DNA from 3 places in the Solibacillus sp. FSL H8-0523 genome. Region 3 is predicted to be linked to each of the others. Evidence: riboswitches for the same ligand, from Rfam matches in the RefSeq annotation. Region 3 holds a riboswitch; each other region holds the start of a gene.

Region 1 (5,111 bases), 1.0 Mb from region 3:
CCGTTAATTATTGAAGATGAGGTAACGGTTGGACATCAAGTAACGTTACATAGCTGTACAATCAAAAAACGTGCTTTAATTGGTATGGGTTCCATCATTTTAGATGGCGCTGAAATTGGTGAAGGAGCCTTTATCGGTGCAGGTAGTCTTGTGCCTCCTGGAAAAGTGATTCCGCCTAACTGTTTAGCGATGGGGCGTCCTGCAAAAGTAGTACGTGAAATAACTGAAGAAGACCGCGCTGACATGGATCGTATTATTCGTGAATACGTAGAAAAAGGGCAATATTACAAGTCATTACAAAATGACGCTACGAACAATCACATGTAACAACATACAGTTTCTTCCTATTAAAGAGCGTAATTTTGTTTAAAAAAATGGAGTCACCAGTAGTTAATTACTACCGATGACTCCATTTGCATTTTATAGACCTGCTTTTGCTTTAAGAATTTCTGCTTTATCTGTTTTTTCCCAAGGGACATCTATATCTGTACGACCGAAGTGACCGTAAGCAGCTGTTTGCTTATAAATCGGACGACGTAAGTCTAACATCTTAATAATTCCTGCTGGGCGTAAGTCGAATAATTCACGTACCCATTCAACGATTTGCTCTGAATTTACTTTGCCTGTACCAAATGTGTCAACCGCGATTGATACCGGTTGTGCTACACCGATTGCATACGCTAATTGTACTTCCGCGCGATCAGCTAAGCCTGCTGCTACGATATTTTTTGCTACATAACGTGCTGCATAAGCGGCAGAACGGTCAACTTTTGTTGCGTCCTTACCAGAGAACGCGCCACCGCCATGACGTGCATAACCACCGTAAGTGTCTACGATAATTTTACGACCTGTAAGACCTGCATCCCCTTTAGGTCCACCGATTACGAAACGGCCTGTTGGGTTGATGAAGTATTTTGTCGCTTCATCTAATAATTCAGCTGGTACAACTGGTTTAATAACAAATTCTTTCATGTCTGCTTGAATTTGCTCTAATGTTGCTTCTTCATCATGTTGCGTTGAAATAACGATTGTATCCACACGTACTGGTACGTTGTTTTCATCGTATTCGATTGTTACTTGTGTTTTACCATCTGGACGTAAGTAAGCAAGTTCCCCTGATTTACGTACTGCTGCTAAACGACGCGCTAATTTATGTGCTAGAGAAATCGGCATTGGCATAAGCTCTGGTGTTTCGTTACATGCATAACCGAACATTAAGCCTTGGTCACCTGCACCAATCGCTTCTAACTCATCATCTGTCATTGAACCTTCACGTGCTTCTAACGCTTGGTCAACACCTTGCGCGATGTCAGGAGACTGTTCGCCAACCGCTACAAGTACTGCTAAGTTTTCAGCGTCAAATCCGTACTTACCGCGTGTGTAGCCGATTTCTGCTACCGTATCACGAATAATTCCTTTCATATCTACATATGTTGAAGTTGTGATTTCGCCCGCTACTAATACTAAACCTGTTGTTACCGTAGTTTCACAAGCTACACGTGCATTTGGATCTGCTGCTAAAATGGCATCTAAAATAGCATCTGAAATTTGGTCACAGATTTTGTCTGGATGTCCTTCCGTTACACTTTCTGATGTAAACAGTCGACGATTTGTCATGTCATTTTCCTCCTAAATTCACTCTTACTAAAGATACGGTACTCATTACCCATGTCCGCTTATTTTTTCGATAAAGTGAAACTTGGCTCGGTGCGATTTAACATCCCCAAGCTTTTACCAATCGGGCTTTAAGAGACCGTTGCTTGTCCACTTACGCCATGTTTCACTTCCCCATTAAAGTAAACAGTTACTGTCCCTTAATGCAGGATAAACGTCAAGCATTTGCTTTGACACGAGGTTTTGAAAGGCTGTTACTTTTATCGTTCTAATTTATAAACAAAAAAATCCCTTTTCTCATGAGTCGCGTTCATCACGCGTGAGGAAAGGGAATTATATTCGATACCTTTCACTCTTATCGTTCAAGGGTAGTTTTGCCCTTGCATCAGGTTGGCACCAACACGCGACTTGCGCAGGTTGCCGGGTTTCATAGGGCCTGCCCCTCCACCAGCTCGGGATAAGAGTATCCGTTCAATTACACATCTTACGTAAAAACGATGCCCCTGTCAATTAATTTTGTCTTATTTCGTACAGTTTTAAAATCGTTAGAAATTCATTAAAAAATAATTCAGAATTAGTATAGATTATTATATTCAATGTGTTATACTATTTTTGAATTAACAAACAACTCCCCTTCACAAGGGAATACTATAAAAAAGGATGGTATTTAATAGATGAATTCGGTAGAAATTGCTAACGAGCTGAAAGAACTTTTAAACGGGGAAAACATTCAATCTCAATTATCAGTTCCACAATTAGTTGAAAAAGCTACATCACGTGGAGAAGCAATGTTAACTGTAGAAGGCGCATTACGTGCTGAAACAGGTAAATATACTGGCCGTTCTCCTAAAGATAAATACATGGTTGAAGAAGAAGGTTCAAAAGACAAGATCGACTGGGGCAAAGTAAACCGTCCGATTTCTGCTGAAGTCTTCGACAAGCTTTACGTAAAAGTAATGGACTACCTAAAAGAGCGCGATGAATTATTCGTATTCGACGGCTTTGCAGGAGCAGATCCAGCTTCTCAATTATCTATTAAAGTAATTAATGAATATGCATGGCACAACTTATTCTGCCACCAATTATTCATCCGTCCAACAGCCGAAGACTTAGCTTCTTTCGCTGCTGACTTCACAATCGTATCTGCTCCAAACTTTAAAGCAGATCCAGAAGTAGATGGCACAGGTTCTGAAACATTCATCATCACTTCACTTGAAAAGAAAATCATCTTAATCGGTGGTACTGAATATGCTGGAGAAATGAAAAAATCAGTATTCGGTATTATGAACTACTTATTACCAGAGCAAGGGATTTTCCCAATGCACTGTTCAGCAAACGTTGGTGAAGAAGGCGATGTTGCTTTATTCTTCGGTTTATCAGGTACTGGTAAAACAACGTTATCAGCAGACGCTGACCGTAAATTAATCGGCGATGATGAGCACGGCTGGTCAGATACTGGCGTATTCAACATTGAAGGTGGTTGCTATGCAAAAACAATCAACTTATCAGAAGAAAATGAACCAGAAATTTACAACGCGATTCGTTTCGGTTCAGTATTAGAAAACGTCGTAGTAGATACTGAAACACGCATTTGTGACTATGATGACGGTTCATTAACTGAAAATACACGTGTAGCGTACCCAATCGACTACATCGATAACATCGTATTACCATCAGTAGCAGGTCACCCAAATACAATCATCTTCTTAACAGCAGATGCATTTGGCGTATTACCTCCTGTTTCTAAATTAACAAAAGAACAAGCAATGTATCACTTCTTAAGCGGCTTCACTTCGAAATTAGCTGGTACAGAGCGCGGCGTTACAGAGCCGGAGCCAGTATTCTCTACATGCTTCGGTTCACCATTCTTACCACTTCCTGCTACTGTATATGCGGAGCAGTTAGGCCAAAAAATCGACGAGCACGGTTCTCAAGTGTTCCTAGTAAACACAGGCTGGACTGGCGGCGAGTACGGTGTAGGTTCTCGTATGAAGCTTTCTTACACGCGTGCAATGGTTCGTGCAGCGATCGAAGGCAAATTAAACAATGTAGAAACAATCCAAGATGGCGTATTCGGATTAAACATCCCTGTCGCAATCGAAGGTGTTCCAACAGAAGTATTAAACCCTCGTGAAGCATGGGCTGACAAAGCAGCGTACGATAAAAAAGCAGCTGAACTAGCTGAGCTATTCAACAACAACTTCGCGAAGTTTGCAAATGTTGATGAAGTAATCGTGAAAAAAGGCGGTCCTTTAGCGTAATTTGCTAGGAAAAGGCATTCGCGCCAATATACTGGCGCGAATACCTAGACTCGCTCAATCAATGCGACATAACGTTTAACCTACGAGTGTCTTACTAACATGTTGCTCAGATCAGGATAAACATCATATAAATGTAATGTATATCATAGTACACAAAAAGGATGCTACGCACGGCTCTAATGCGTAGCATCCTTTTTTGATTTCATCCAACTACATAATTTCTGAACAGTTAAACGATTTAACTTCGGTGGGAAATGATGCTTTAAGCCAAATGAAAACCAGGTTTCTACAACTTTGCCTTCATCTTTTAAATAGAGCTCAAGCTGATAGGCATGCTCGATATCCACGTGCTGGTCTTCAGTACCATGAATGATCAGTACGGGCGCTTGAATGTCTGCCACATCATATAATGGTGTGCGGTCCTCATAGTTTTCTGGTACTTTATTTGGCGTGCCCCCAACAATACGCTTTAAGCCGCGACGCATATCCACACGTTCCCAATAAGTTGCCGTTGCATCTGAAACCCCAGCCCACGTTACAAGTGATTTCACCTCATCCGATAAAATTGCTGTCCATAACGCCATTAAACCACCGCGCGAAAAGCCGAATACATTCACTTTTTCAACCGCAATAAATTGTTTTAATACCATGATGGCGTTCATCGCATCATGACGATCATCGCCTGCAAATTCGTCTTTCCCTTCGCCCCCTCGATTGCCTCGGTAATACGGTGCAAATACGACAAACCCTTGGCTAGCAAATTGTGCAACACGCGCTGGGCGTACCATGCCGATTGACTGTAACCCACCTCGTAAGTAAAGAAGTGCTTCATAGTCCCCTGCTTCTTTCGGGCGTGCTAATAAGCCTTTTACACGTAACCCCTGTGACCAATAAGTGACCTCATCCAAACGAATGTGCGCATTTGGCGATGGGTATGGGCGTATTGCAAAAACCTTACCATTGTCGTTCATGATTTTTCACTTCCTGTAACATCTTTTTCATGCCGGCATCTCGCATGTAAAAGCTTAAATTTGGCTGTTGCCAAAGCTCTTCTTCTGTTAGCCATAATATCCCGTCTGTCTCATAGTCACCAACAAAAGGTTCGATTTCTTTTACCTTCACTGTGAAAACCGCCTTACAAAACGGAATGTTATCGTGCACAATATAATACGCAAACCACTTTGCACCTTCTACAATCACATTGGTTTCCTCATACACTTCACGAACAGCCGCTTC
Region 2 (5,111 bases), 1.8 Mb from region 3:
AAATACAAGGTCGCCCGGCTGTAAATCTTTTTTCGCTACTGCCTTACCACCCTTTGCTTGGTAGAACGAATCACGCGGAATCATAATGCCGTGTGTGCGGAATACCGCATATAAAATACCTGAGCAATCATAGCCCCAAGAAGATGTACCTGCCCATAAGTATGGTAAGTCTAAATAACGTTTGGCCTCTTTTATAATCGTTTCAGCTGTTGGTTTTGGTATATCACTATACTTTTGATACGTTTTTGCATCGCTTTTCTTTAATAATTTAATGCCTTTATTTGGCGTTTCGACATGATAGTACGTGTCATCTGTCTTAACTACCGGTAAAATCGTTGCATAACTAATTTCTAAGAACTTCTCTTTATTGATTTCGTTTATTAATGTTGTTTTCTTTGCCGTTACGACTGCAATCGCACAATCATCATAGTTTTTCGTTGTAACAGCAACATGTGATTCTGGCACCCATCCTGGATAACCAGCCTTTAAATACGGCACATACTGATCCTTTGCTGCAATTCGAGACCATTTTCCTTTCTTTTCTATAAGCGTTACCTCATCGCCATATAATGCCTGTGTATCTGTTTTCCCAACAAGCCATTTTTTTTGCATGATCGATAAAGATGACACCCATTTTTGCATGTCTACTGGATCTTTCTTTGATGGATAATCAATGTTACGTGTTTGATTTGATTTATTCCACATATTTGTTACCGCGACATCGACAACATAGCGCTTTTTATCCGTCTCCACAACACAGCTTTCATACACTGGCTCTTTAGGTTCTGTTAGACGTAATGTCGGCTCTAAAATACGTGCTAAGTAGGAAACAAAATCTCCACGTGCTATCTGTGCATTCGGGTTAAATTTTTCATTTTTTGCTGGAATAAAAATTCCATTTGCAATAAATGCTTGAATCGTAGCATACGCATCGTGATTTGTCTTAATATCTATATAACCTAATTTCGATTGACCAGTTAATTGATACACTTGTTCTAACGTTTTCACCGCTTGAACACGTGTTACTATTGCATCGGGATTAAAATTGCCTTCAAAGCCCGACATAATACGAGCTTCGGTAATCGCAGCAATAACCGGCATTCTTTCATCATCTTGTGCTATGTCTGCATATGTAGGGATTGCACTTACTTCTAGATCTAACTGTAATGTACGCACTAAAAATTCAGCCATTTCATAACGTGTTAAGGCTTCATTTACTCGGAATGCTTCGTTCGGTGTTATTGTAATCCCACCGTAATCACTAAGAACCACCAGCTCTTGTTCTAATTTTGAACCGTCTCCCACATCGATAAATACCTTCGCTTGCCCACTCGTATGAAAACTAAAAAATACTAAAAGCATAACTACAATTTGAACAATTCTCTTTGTCATTATTCTTTTCACTCCTATTCATTTCTCTAAAATATTATTCTAACAAATATTTCCTCCCATATCTCATATAATCGAATATTATTCAGAATAAAATATTTTTTCGAAAAATATATATTGACAATCAGTTTACTGGGATTTAATATTAGGTTCACAGCAAGCAACCAATTAAATATTTCTTATCAAGAGAGACTGAGGGACAGGCCCTGAGACGTCTCGGCAACAGCTTATTAGCCTCGTGCCAAATCCTGCAAGTAATGACTTGAGAGATAAGAACAAAAGTAGACTTTTCAAACTTTCGTATCTTATTTTTAAGATGCGAAAGTTTTTTTTATGAAAAATTTCGCATTGTATTCTAATAAAGGTGGGCGTTAAAATGATTGAATTTTCGAATATATCAAAGTCATTTAAAATAAAAGATCGTGAAGTTCATGCGGTTCGCGATGTGAACTTAACCATTGAACAAGGTGACATTTTTGGGATTATCGGCTTCAGTGGTGCTGGCAAAAGTACGCTACTGCGCTTAGTCAACTTACTTGAAAAGCCTTCTACAGGTACTGTCAAAATACAAGGAACTGATTTAGCATCGCTAGCTCCAAAAGATTTACGCCAATTACGTCGCCGCATCGGTATGATTTTTCAAAATTTCAACTTGATGACATCACGAACAGTCGCTGGCAATATTGCCTATCCACTTAAACTGGCTGGTACACCAAAAGCTGAAATCGAGCGACGTACAACAGAGCTTTTAAAGTTCGTGGGGCTATCTGAAAAAGCAAAAGACTACCCCGAACAATTATCTGGTGGGCAAAAACAACGTGTCGGAATTGCCCGTGCACTTGCAACGAATCCAGATATTCTCATCTGCGATGAAGCAACATCCGCACTGGATCCAGAAACGACAGCTGATATTTTAAAACTGTTAAAACGAGTAAATGAAGAATTCGGCATTACGATTTTACTCATCACCCATGAAATGCATGTTATTCAGACGATTTGTAATCGTGTCGCAGTCATGGAACAAGGGCAAGTGATTGAACAAGGAGATGTGTACGAAGTGTTTACACAACCACAGCACACAACAACGCAGCGTTTTATTCAATCGGTGCACCAAGATGTTCCTTCACCACAGATCTTACAAGAGTGGCAACGTTCTGGTGGGCAGCATTTATACCGCGTATTATTTAAAGGGTCGCTCACACATAACCCGCTACTCTCTGAAATTACGCAAAAGCATCACGTACCATTTAACATCATTTATGGTTCCGTACGAGAGCTACAACAAAAATTATTTGGTAACTTGCTCATTTCATTCCAGGGTGAGGACGAACAAATAAAGAAAGTCATCGAAGAGCTTTCACAGCAAGTTGACGTAGAGGAGGTGCTATTAAATGAAGGTTGATTGGAGTACATTTTGGCCAAGAATTATTGAAGCAACTGGCGAAACACTTTATATGGTTATTTTGACGCTTGGTTTTGGTTCAATTCTTGGTATTTCCATAGGAATACTTTTATTCGTAACACGTGAAAATAATATTTTAGAAAGCAAGTTAACATTTAACGTACTTAATATTTTAATCAACATTGTACGCCCCATTCCGTTTTTAATTTTCTTAGTAGCAATTTCGCCGCTAACACGAATTGTTATGGGAACAACAATCGGTACAAGCGCAGCCGTATTCCCAATGACAATTGCCGCAGCATTCGGCATTGCACGTATTGTAGAAACAAACTTAATCAGTATCGACCCGGGTGTTATTGAAGCGGCAAAAGCAATGGGTGCGAGCCCACTGCAAATTATCTTTACCGTGTTAATTCCAGAAGCATTAGGACCACTTATTTTAGGGTTAACCTTTGTAACAATTAGTTTAATCGATTTCTCAGCGATTGCAGGTACAGTTGGTGGCGGTGGTTTAGGTCATATTGCCATTACTTATGGTTATCAACGATTTGATGGCTCTGTCATGGTTGTCACCGTCGTCATTTTAATCGCATTAGTACAACTCGCACAATGGCTCGGCAATACATTAGCAAAAAAAATCTTAAGACGATAGGAGAACTATACTTATGAAAAAAATCTTATTAACAGCCCTAACAGCATTATCAGCTTTCACATTAGCAGCATGTGGTGATGACAAAGAAGTCGTAAAAATCGGGGTAAACGGTGCAGATGGTGCACAGTGGCCAATTTTAGAAGAAAAACTTGAAAAAGAAGGCATCGATATTGAATTAATCGAGTTTGCCGATTATACACTACCAAACAACGCATTAGCACAAGGTGAAGTAGACTTAAACGCATTCCAGCACATTTCATTCTTAGCAAGCTATGTCAATGAAAGTGGAAACGAGCTTATTCCACTTGGCTCTACAGTATTCGCGCCTCTTGGCTTATACTCAGAAAAAATTAAAGACGTAGGCGAAATTAAAGAAGGCGATAAAATTGCGATTCCTGATGATCCATCTAACCAAGCACGTGCACTACGCTTACTTGAATCAGCTGGCTTCATTGAATTAGCCGATGATTTCGGATTATTCGGTGATCCAACAAAAATTACGGCAAACAAATTAAACTTAGACATTATCCCAATGACAGCACAGCAAACACCACACGTACTACCAGATGTAGTTGCAGCAATTATTAACAACGGGATTGCCGGTCAAGCAGGTTTAAATCCAGGTGAGGACCCAATTTATCGTGAAGTTGCGGAAGATGAAAATGCCTACCCATATGTCAACATTATCGCTGCACGTGCAGAAGATAAAGACAACGAAGTGTACAAAAAAATTATTGAACTTTACCATACAGAAGAAATTGAAAAAGCCATTCAAGAAGATACAAACGGTGGTCAATTTATGACAATCTTAACAGATGAAGAATTAGAAAAATCATTCGAAGATTTAAAAGTAATATCTAAATAAAGGGAGGAATTACCATGACAGTAACAATTGAAAACGAAACAATCATTCATTCAGTACAACAACAGAGCGAGAAATACATCACGACGAGTAAGGCCATTCACGCCAAACCAGAAATCGGAAATGAAGAAGTATTTGCAAGCGCACAGCTTGTTGCTTTACTACAAGAAGCGGATTTTGACGTTCAAACGGCTGTTGCTGGTCATGAAACTTCTTTCTACGCACAAAAAGACAGCGGCAAACCGGGACCAACTATTGCTTATTTAGCAGAATATGATGCGCTTCCTGGTTTAGGCCATGCATGTGGACATAACATTATCGGCGTTACAAGTGTTGCAGCAGCAATCGCTTTAGCTGAGACAATCGATACAACGGGTGGTAAAGTCGTTGTACTTGGTACACCAGCTGAAGAAGGTGGTCCGAATGGTAGTGCGAAAGGTAGCTTTGTACGTCATGGCTATTTAAAAGATGTAGATTTAGCCTTTATGCTACATCCATCTGGTAAAACAGGTGTTACAAACGAATCACTTGCTGTTGATCCACTTGATTTTCACTTCTACGGTAAAGCAGCGCATGCCTCTGCTTCACCTGAAAAAGGTATTAATGCACTAGATGCAGTCATTCAACTATTTAACGGAATTAACGCACTTCGTCAGCACGTATCATCCGATGTTCGAATTCACGGCATTATTACACATGGTGGTGATGCACCAAACATCGTGCCAGAATATGCATCAGCACGTTTCTACATCCGTGCAACTTCTTGGCCAAAAACAGAGGAAATATCAAACAAAATTCGTAAAATT
Region 3 (5,111 bases):
CTTGAAATCACGCAACCGCTTTCTGAATTACAAGAAGCCATCGCAACAAACGAGTTAGAGCAAATGAAAATCGAAACACAGCGCCAAAACCGTGAAAAGGTAGACAGTCAGTTTGAGAAAAAGTCCCAAGAGCTAACCCTGTTAAACGAGCAAATCACACTTGGTACAACAACCGTTGATGAATTAACAGCACGCTTTAAAGAAATTAATAGTGAAGGCGTACAGCTTGAAAAACGTCGCACAGAACTTGAGCAATTAACGAAGATGAACCCTGAACAAGCGATTATTGAAGTCAATGCAGAAATCGAGCGTTTACAAGCCGAGATTGCCACACTGCAAGTCAAAATCGACCTGTTACCAGTAACGGCCGAGCTACAAAACGAGTGGCACGGTCTACTAAAAGACGCGAACGCACATGACTTAGATGAAATTCGGAAATTATATGTTAAGCATGCGAACGTAATCGGTACAACGTGTGTCGCATCAGCAAATAAAGAATTTATGGACAACTATCCAACGTTTGACGTCGTGATCATTGATGAGGTATCAAAAGCGACGCCACCAGAACTGTTATTACCAATGCTAAAAGGTGCGAAAATTATTCTTGTTGGGGATCATCACCAGCTGCCCCCGCTCGTTGGAGATGCAACCTTTGAGGAAACACTTGAACAAGTCGTGAAGGAAAGTACTACGTTTGAACAAAAACGTGAGCTTGAAAAATTACTCGAAGAATCGCTATTTGAGCGACTTTATCATAACTTACCTGCGCAAAATAAAACGATGCTCGCGCTGCAATACCGTATGCACGAGAACATTATGCAGACAATCACGCCGTTTTATGAGCAGGAAACCGAGCGTCTTGCGTGCGGTCTAGAGGATTCCGATGCGGTGCGTGACCATTACTTAACAACATCGAAAATTACACGCAAACGTCATTTAATGTGGCTTGATATTAAAAATGACAAAGTAAACTTTGAACAGCGTATGAAGGAAGGCTCAAGTTTATTTAACGAGGCCGAACTTGCGCAAATTAAAGAACAATTGATTGAGATGAACGATGCCACGGCACAGGCAAAAGCTGATGGACTCATCGCGGAAGATGCACAAAAATCAGTTGGGGTCATTTCGTTTTATGCCGAGCAGGTGAAGCGGATTAACCGTTTGATTGAGCAGGAATTACATGTGCCGCACCTCCACATCCGCACGGGTTCCGTCGATAAATTCCAAGGGATGGAGATGGACGTCATTATGGTAAGTATGGTGCGTAATCATGACAATGAGCGCGGCGATATCGGCTTTGCGAAGGATTATCGACGTCTAAATGTTGCGTTGTCGCGTGCACGTGAACTACTGATCATGATTGGCAGCAGTGACATGTTCACAAAGCGTCCGAAACATGAGAATGTACGCAACATGTATGGCCATGTCCTCGAAACCGTGAAACAGCAAGACGGATACTTTGCCGTATAAAGGAGATACTGATGGATTTACAACGCTTAACAGAAAGCTTACAGCAGCAAATTTTACAGCAAGATGGCATCTCGATTGAAAAGCAAATGAATTATGCCATCCCCGTGCACACGCTTGAAGTAAAATATCATCCAGTGATGCGTAACGCGATGGATATTTTAATGAAAATGATGCTTTTATCATTCAACAAAGCAAAACTTAAAAATGCCGAGCTACTTGCGGACATTTTACTCGTAGAGCCGTTGTTTATTCATGACTTAACGAATAAAATGCTGCACCTTGGCATGATTCAAAAAGAGGAAACGTTCTCCTTAACAGCTAAAGGGAAGGCACAACTCGAAAGTGGCATTTTTGAGGAGGAGCTCGAGGAAACAAGCTATTTTGTACAGTATAGTCCCGTACATGAAATGTTGTTAGACGGGGATTTAGAGCAGTTTGAAGAGCTCGAACAATTCCCTGAGAGCTTTCCGAGTGTAGAATCAGAGGACATCAAAGAAATTGAAGAATCTATGTTGATTGATTATATCCAGCAACAACTAGCGGCGCAGCCAGTAGCTGAGGATGAAGTACCACAATTTATTACGAGTATTGTAAGCTCTGAGTCTGTGCAAATTAATGATGTTCCAGTTGTTTGCTTTATTGTGAATAATGCAAAGGAAGATCGCCAATTTGCGCGTGTTTATAATACACTCACAGGGGCTTGGGATTCAAAGCTAGAAGCATCGTTGTTTGAAATGGAGAAAAATAAATAATTTGTGAGAATTATTGCAAAATTCACACACGCGTGTTACACTAATAAAAATTTAATAGTCTTATCAAGAGAAACGGAGGGACTTGGCCCGGCGATGTTTCAGCAACCTCTAACTTAGTTAGAAAGGTGCTAATTCCAGCAAGGAGCAATCCTTGGCAGATAAGTTCGGGTAAAAGCCTCTCATTTCTGTTTACGCTGGAAATGTGAGGCTTTTTGATTTGGATAAATTGAAGAACAATTAGGGGGAACACAGCGATGCCAATTAATATTCCAAAAAGTTTACCGGCTGGCGAGCTACTTAAAAAAGAGAAAATTTTCGTGATGGAAGAGGACCGCGCGAAAACACAGCAAATCCGACCACTAAACATTTTAGTATTTAACTTAATGCCGGAAAAAGAGAAAACGGAGCTACAGTTATTACGATTACTAGGGAATACACCTCTTCAAGTAGATGTTACATTTTTAAATACAGCTTCATACGAATCAAAAAATGTATCAAAATCACATTTAGATACGTTCTATCAAACATTTGATGAAGTGCAGCACCGCCGCTATGATGGACTTATTATTACCGGTGCACCTGTTGAAAAAATGGAATTTGAAGACGTTGGTTATTGGCAAGAAATCACAAAAATCATGGACTGGGCCGACAAAAATGTTACCTCGATTATGTATATTTGTTGGGGTGCGCAAGCTGCACTTTATCATCACTTTGGCATCGGGAAATTTGAATTGCCGAAAAAATGCTCCGGTGTGTATTCGCATGTCATTACCGATTTAACGGTGGATTTAGTGCGCGGCTTTAGTGATGAATACGTAGCACCGCATTCACGCCATACATCGGTGTCGATAGACGAAGTACGTGCGCATCCAGATTTACGCTTACTGAGCTATTCAGATGAGGCAGGTGTATTTATCGCACAGTCGAAAAATAACAAGCACATTATGATTACAGGTCATCTCGAGTATGATGCGACAACGCTGTCTGACGAATATTTCCGTGATCTCGAAAAGGACCCTGAAAATACAGAGCTACCGATTAACTACTTCCCAGATAATGATCCAGGAAAAACGCCGAAAAATATTTGGCGTGCTCATTCGCATTTATTGTTCTACAACTGGTTGAACTACTATGTATACCAAGAAACACCATATGATTGGCATTATGTTGATGAGACGATTGAGTTTCATATTTAAGAACAAAAGCGCTAAAGTGCCCTTTAAGCCCCGACCAGCTTTGGAGGACCCGACTAGAAAGTAAACGCTTCATCACTTTCGACGGCGGGATCGAAAAGCTCGAGGGGCTGGCGCATTAGCCTAGACGTAGGATAAATTTTATATAAAGTTATCTACAATGCGAGAATCTATAATTTCCTTAACATTAATAAAGCGTCTGGAAAGCGAGATTTTCAGACGTTTTTTACCTGTTTATTACATTTGTAATTCGCGCCTCAGACGAATCGAAATGACCTTTAATAAGGTCTTTACCCATCCAAATCGTCTGAGTGCGATTTTATTTTAAACCGTTATTTTACCGCAAGCCAAGCGCGGTCACGCTCAAATTGCAGGCTCACTTCACGTTCGAAAAACTCACTTAATACAGCTTCCGTTAAGATTTCTTCGCGCAGACCAGAAGCCGCGTCCTGACCGTCCTTCATCAATAATACATGATTAATACAGGGCAAAATTTCTTCAACATGATGTGTCACGTAAATCAGTGTTGGGCAGTTTTCACGACCAACAATTTGCTCAATCGTTTGTAGTAAATTTTCGCGTTCAATTAAATCTAAGCCGCCACATGGTTCATCTAAAATTAAAATTTCGGGTTCGGCCATTAATGCACGAGAAATCTGTACACGCTGACGTTCCCCCTGTGATAAATACTCAAATGGCTTATTGGCCAAATCACCACAGTTAAAATGCTTCATAATGTGCAAGGCTTGATCGATTTCCTCATTCGTTACATCTTCAAATAAACGAAGTGCCCCAAATTTGCCGCTAAGCACGATTTCAATGGCATTGTCCTGCCAGTTAAAATTGTCAATCATCGCATTGCTTACCCAACCGATACGACTGCGTAATTTTGGAATATACGTTTTTCCGTACGTTTCCCCTAAAACCTGTACAGAACCTTCATTTGGCCAAATATAGCCGTTAATGACTTTCAACAAGGTTGTTTTCCCAGAGCCATTTAACCCTAAAATTGCCCAATGTTGATTTTTTTCGACGTGCCAGTTTAAATTGTCTAAAATCAGTTTTTCGTTGCGGTATAATTTAATATTTTCAATATGTATCATCTTCGCACCCCCAATACTAACTATGCCTGTTTTTAGATGGAAGTGAAAGTGATTTGCAAATATTACCATAAAAATAAGTATAAATAAAAAAGAAAGCAAACGTATTTGTCTGCTTTCTCGTAATTTTATATAACGGCACTTTCCGTACCAGAAGCGCGGAAAAAGAGCTTTTCGTTTAATTTCAGTGCCCATTGTACGACAGGACCTAAACCAAAAGCCATAAACACCGTACCTAAGCCCACTGGACCACCTAAAACAAAGCCGATGACCGCTACGGATACTTCCATCGTGGTACGTGCGCGATTGACGCTCCAGCCTAAGCGGTGTACGAGCAGTAACATAAGTGTGTCACGAGGACCAACGCCTAAGTTCGCGACCATATACATCCCGCATCCAAAGCCGAGTAAGATGACACCGACAACAAATGCTAATGATTGCTCGGTGATATTGTGTAAATCGGGTAGTACGTATAAAAAGATATCCACAAAAATCCCTGTTAAAAACATATCTAAATACGTCCCGATTTTAGGCAAACGCTTTGAAAAAATGCCATCAATCGCTAAAATGATTAGGCCTAAAATAATTGACCAGGT

Evidence for each region. A riboswitch is a leader RNA that binds a small molecule or an ion and turns the genes downstream of it on or off. The one in region 3 is predicted to bind S-adenosylmethionine.
Region 1: another riboswitch for S-adenosylmethionine. It lies ahead of metK (methionine adenosyltransferase); the one in region 3 lies ahead of metA (homoserine O-succinyltransferase).
Region 2: another riboswitch for S-adenosylmethionine. It lies ahead of NSQ62_RS19725 (ATP-binding cassette domain-containing protein); the one in region 3 lies ahead of metA (homoserine O-succinyltransferase).

What each region holds. Positions count from the first base shown of each region.
Region 1 covers NZ_CP150291.1:3,195,140-3,200,250, forward strand. The annotation lists gene NSQ62_RS15890 (gamma carbonic anhydrase family protein) at 1-327, shown strand, start outside; gene metK (methionine adenosyltransferase) at 421-1,617, opposite strand; SAM riboswitch class I at 1,967-2,078, opposite strand; gene pckA (phosphoenolpyruvate carboxykinase (ATP)) at 2,289-3,875, shown strand; gene NSQ62_RS15905 (prolyl oligopeptidase family serine peptidase) at 4,052-4,846, opposite strand; gene NSQ62_RS15910 (NUDIX domain-containing protein) at 4,830-5,111, opposite strand, start outside.
Region 2 covers NZ_CP150291.1:3,943,328-3,948,438, forward strand. The annotation lists gene NSQ62_RS19720 (NlpC/P60 family protein) at 1-1,392, opposite strand, end outside; SAM riboswitch class I at 1,566-1,665, shown strand; gene NSQ62_RS19725 (ATP-binding cassette domain-containing protein) at 1,766-2,791, shown strand; gene NSQ62_RS19730 (methionine ABC transporter permease) at 2,781-3,443, shown strand; gene NSQ62_RS19735 (MetQ/NlpA family ABC transporter substrate-binding protein) at 3,457-4,308, shown strand; gene NSQ62_RS19740 (M20 family metallopeptidase) at 4,323-5,111, shown strand, end outside.
Region 3 covers NZ_CP150291.1:2,188,570-2,193,680, reverse strand. The annotation lists gene NSQ62_RS10885 (AAA domain-containing protein) at 1-1,470, shown strand, start outside; gene NSQ62_RS10880 (nucleoside-diphosphate sugar epimerase) at 1,482-2,222, shown strand; SAM riboswitch class I at 2,280-2,387, shown strand; gene metA (homoserine O-succinyltransferase) at 2,477-3,418, shown strand; gene NSQ62_RS10870 (ABC transporter ATP-binding protein) at 3,748-4,518, opposite strand; gene NSQ62_RS10865 (YitT family protein) at 4,644-5,111, opposite strand, start outside.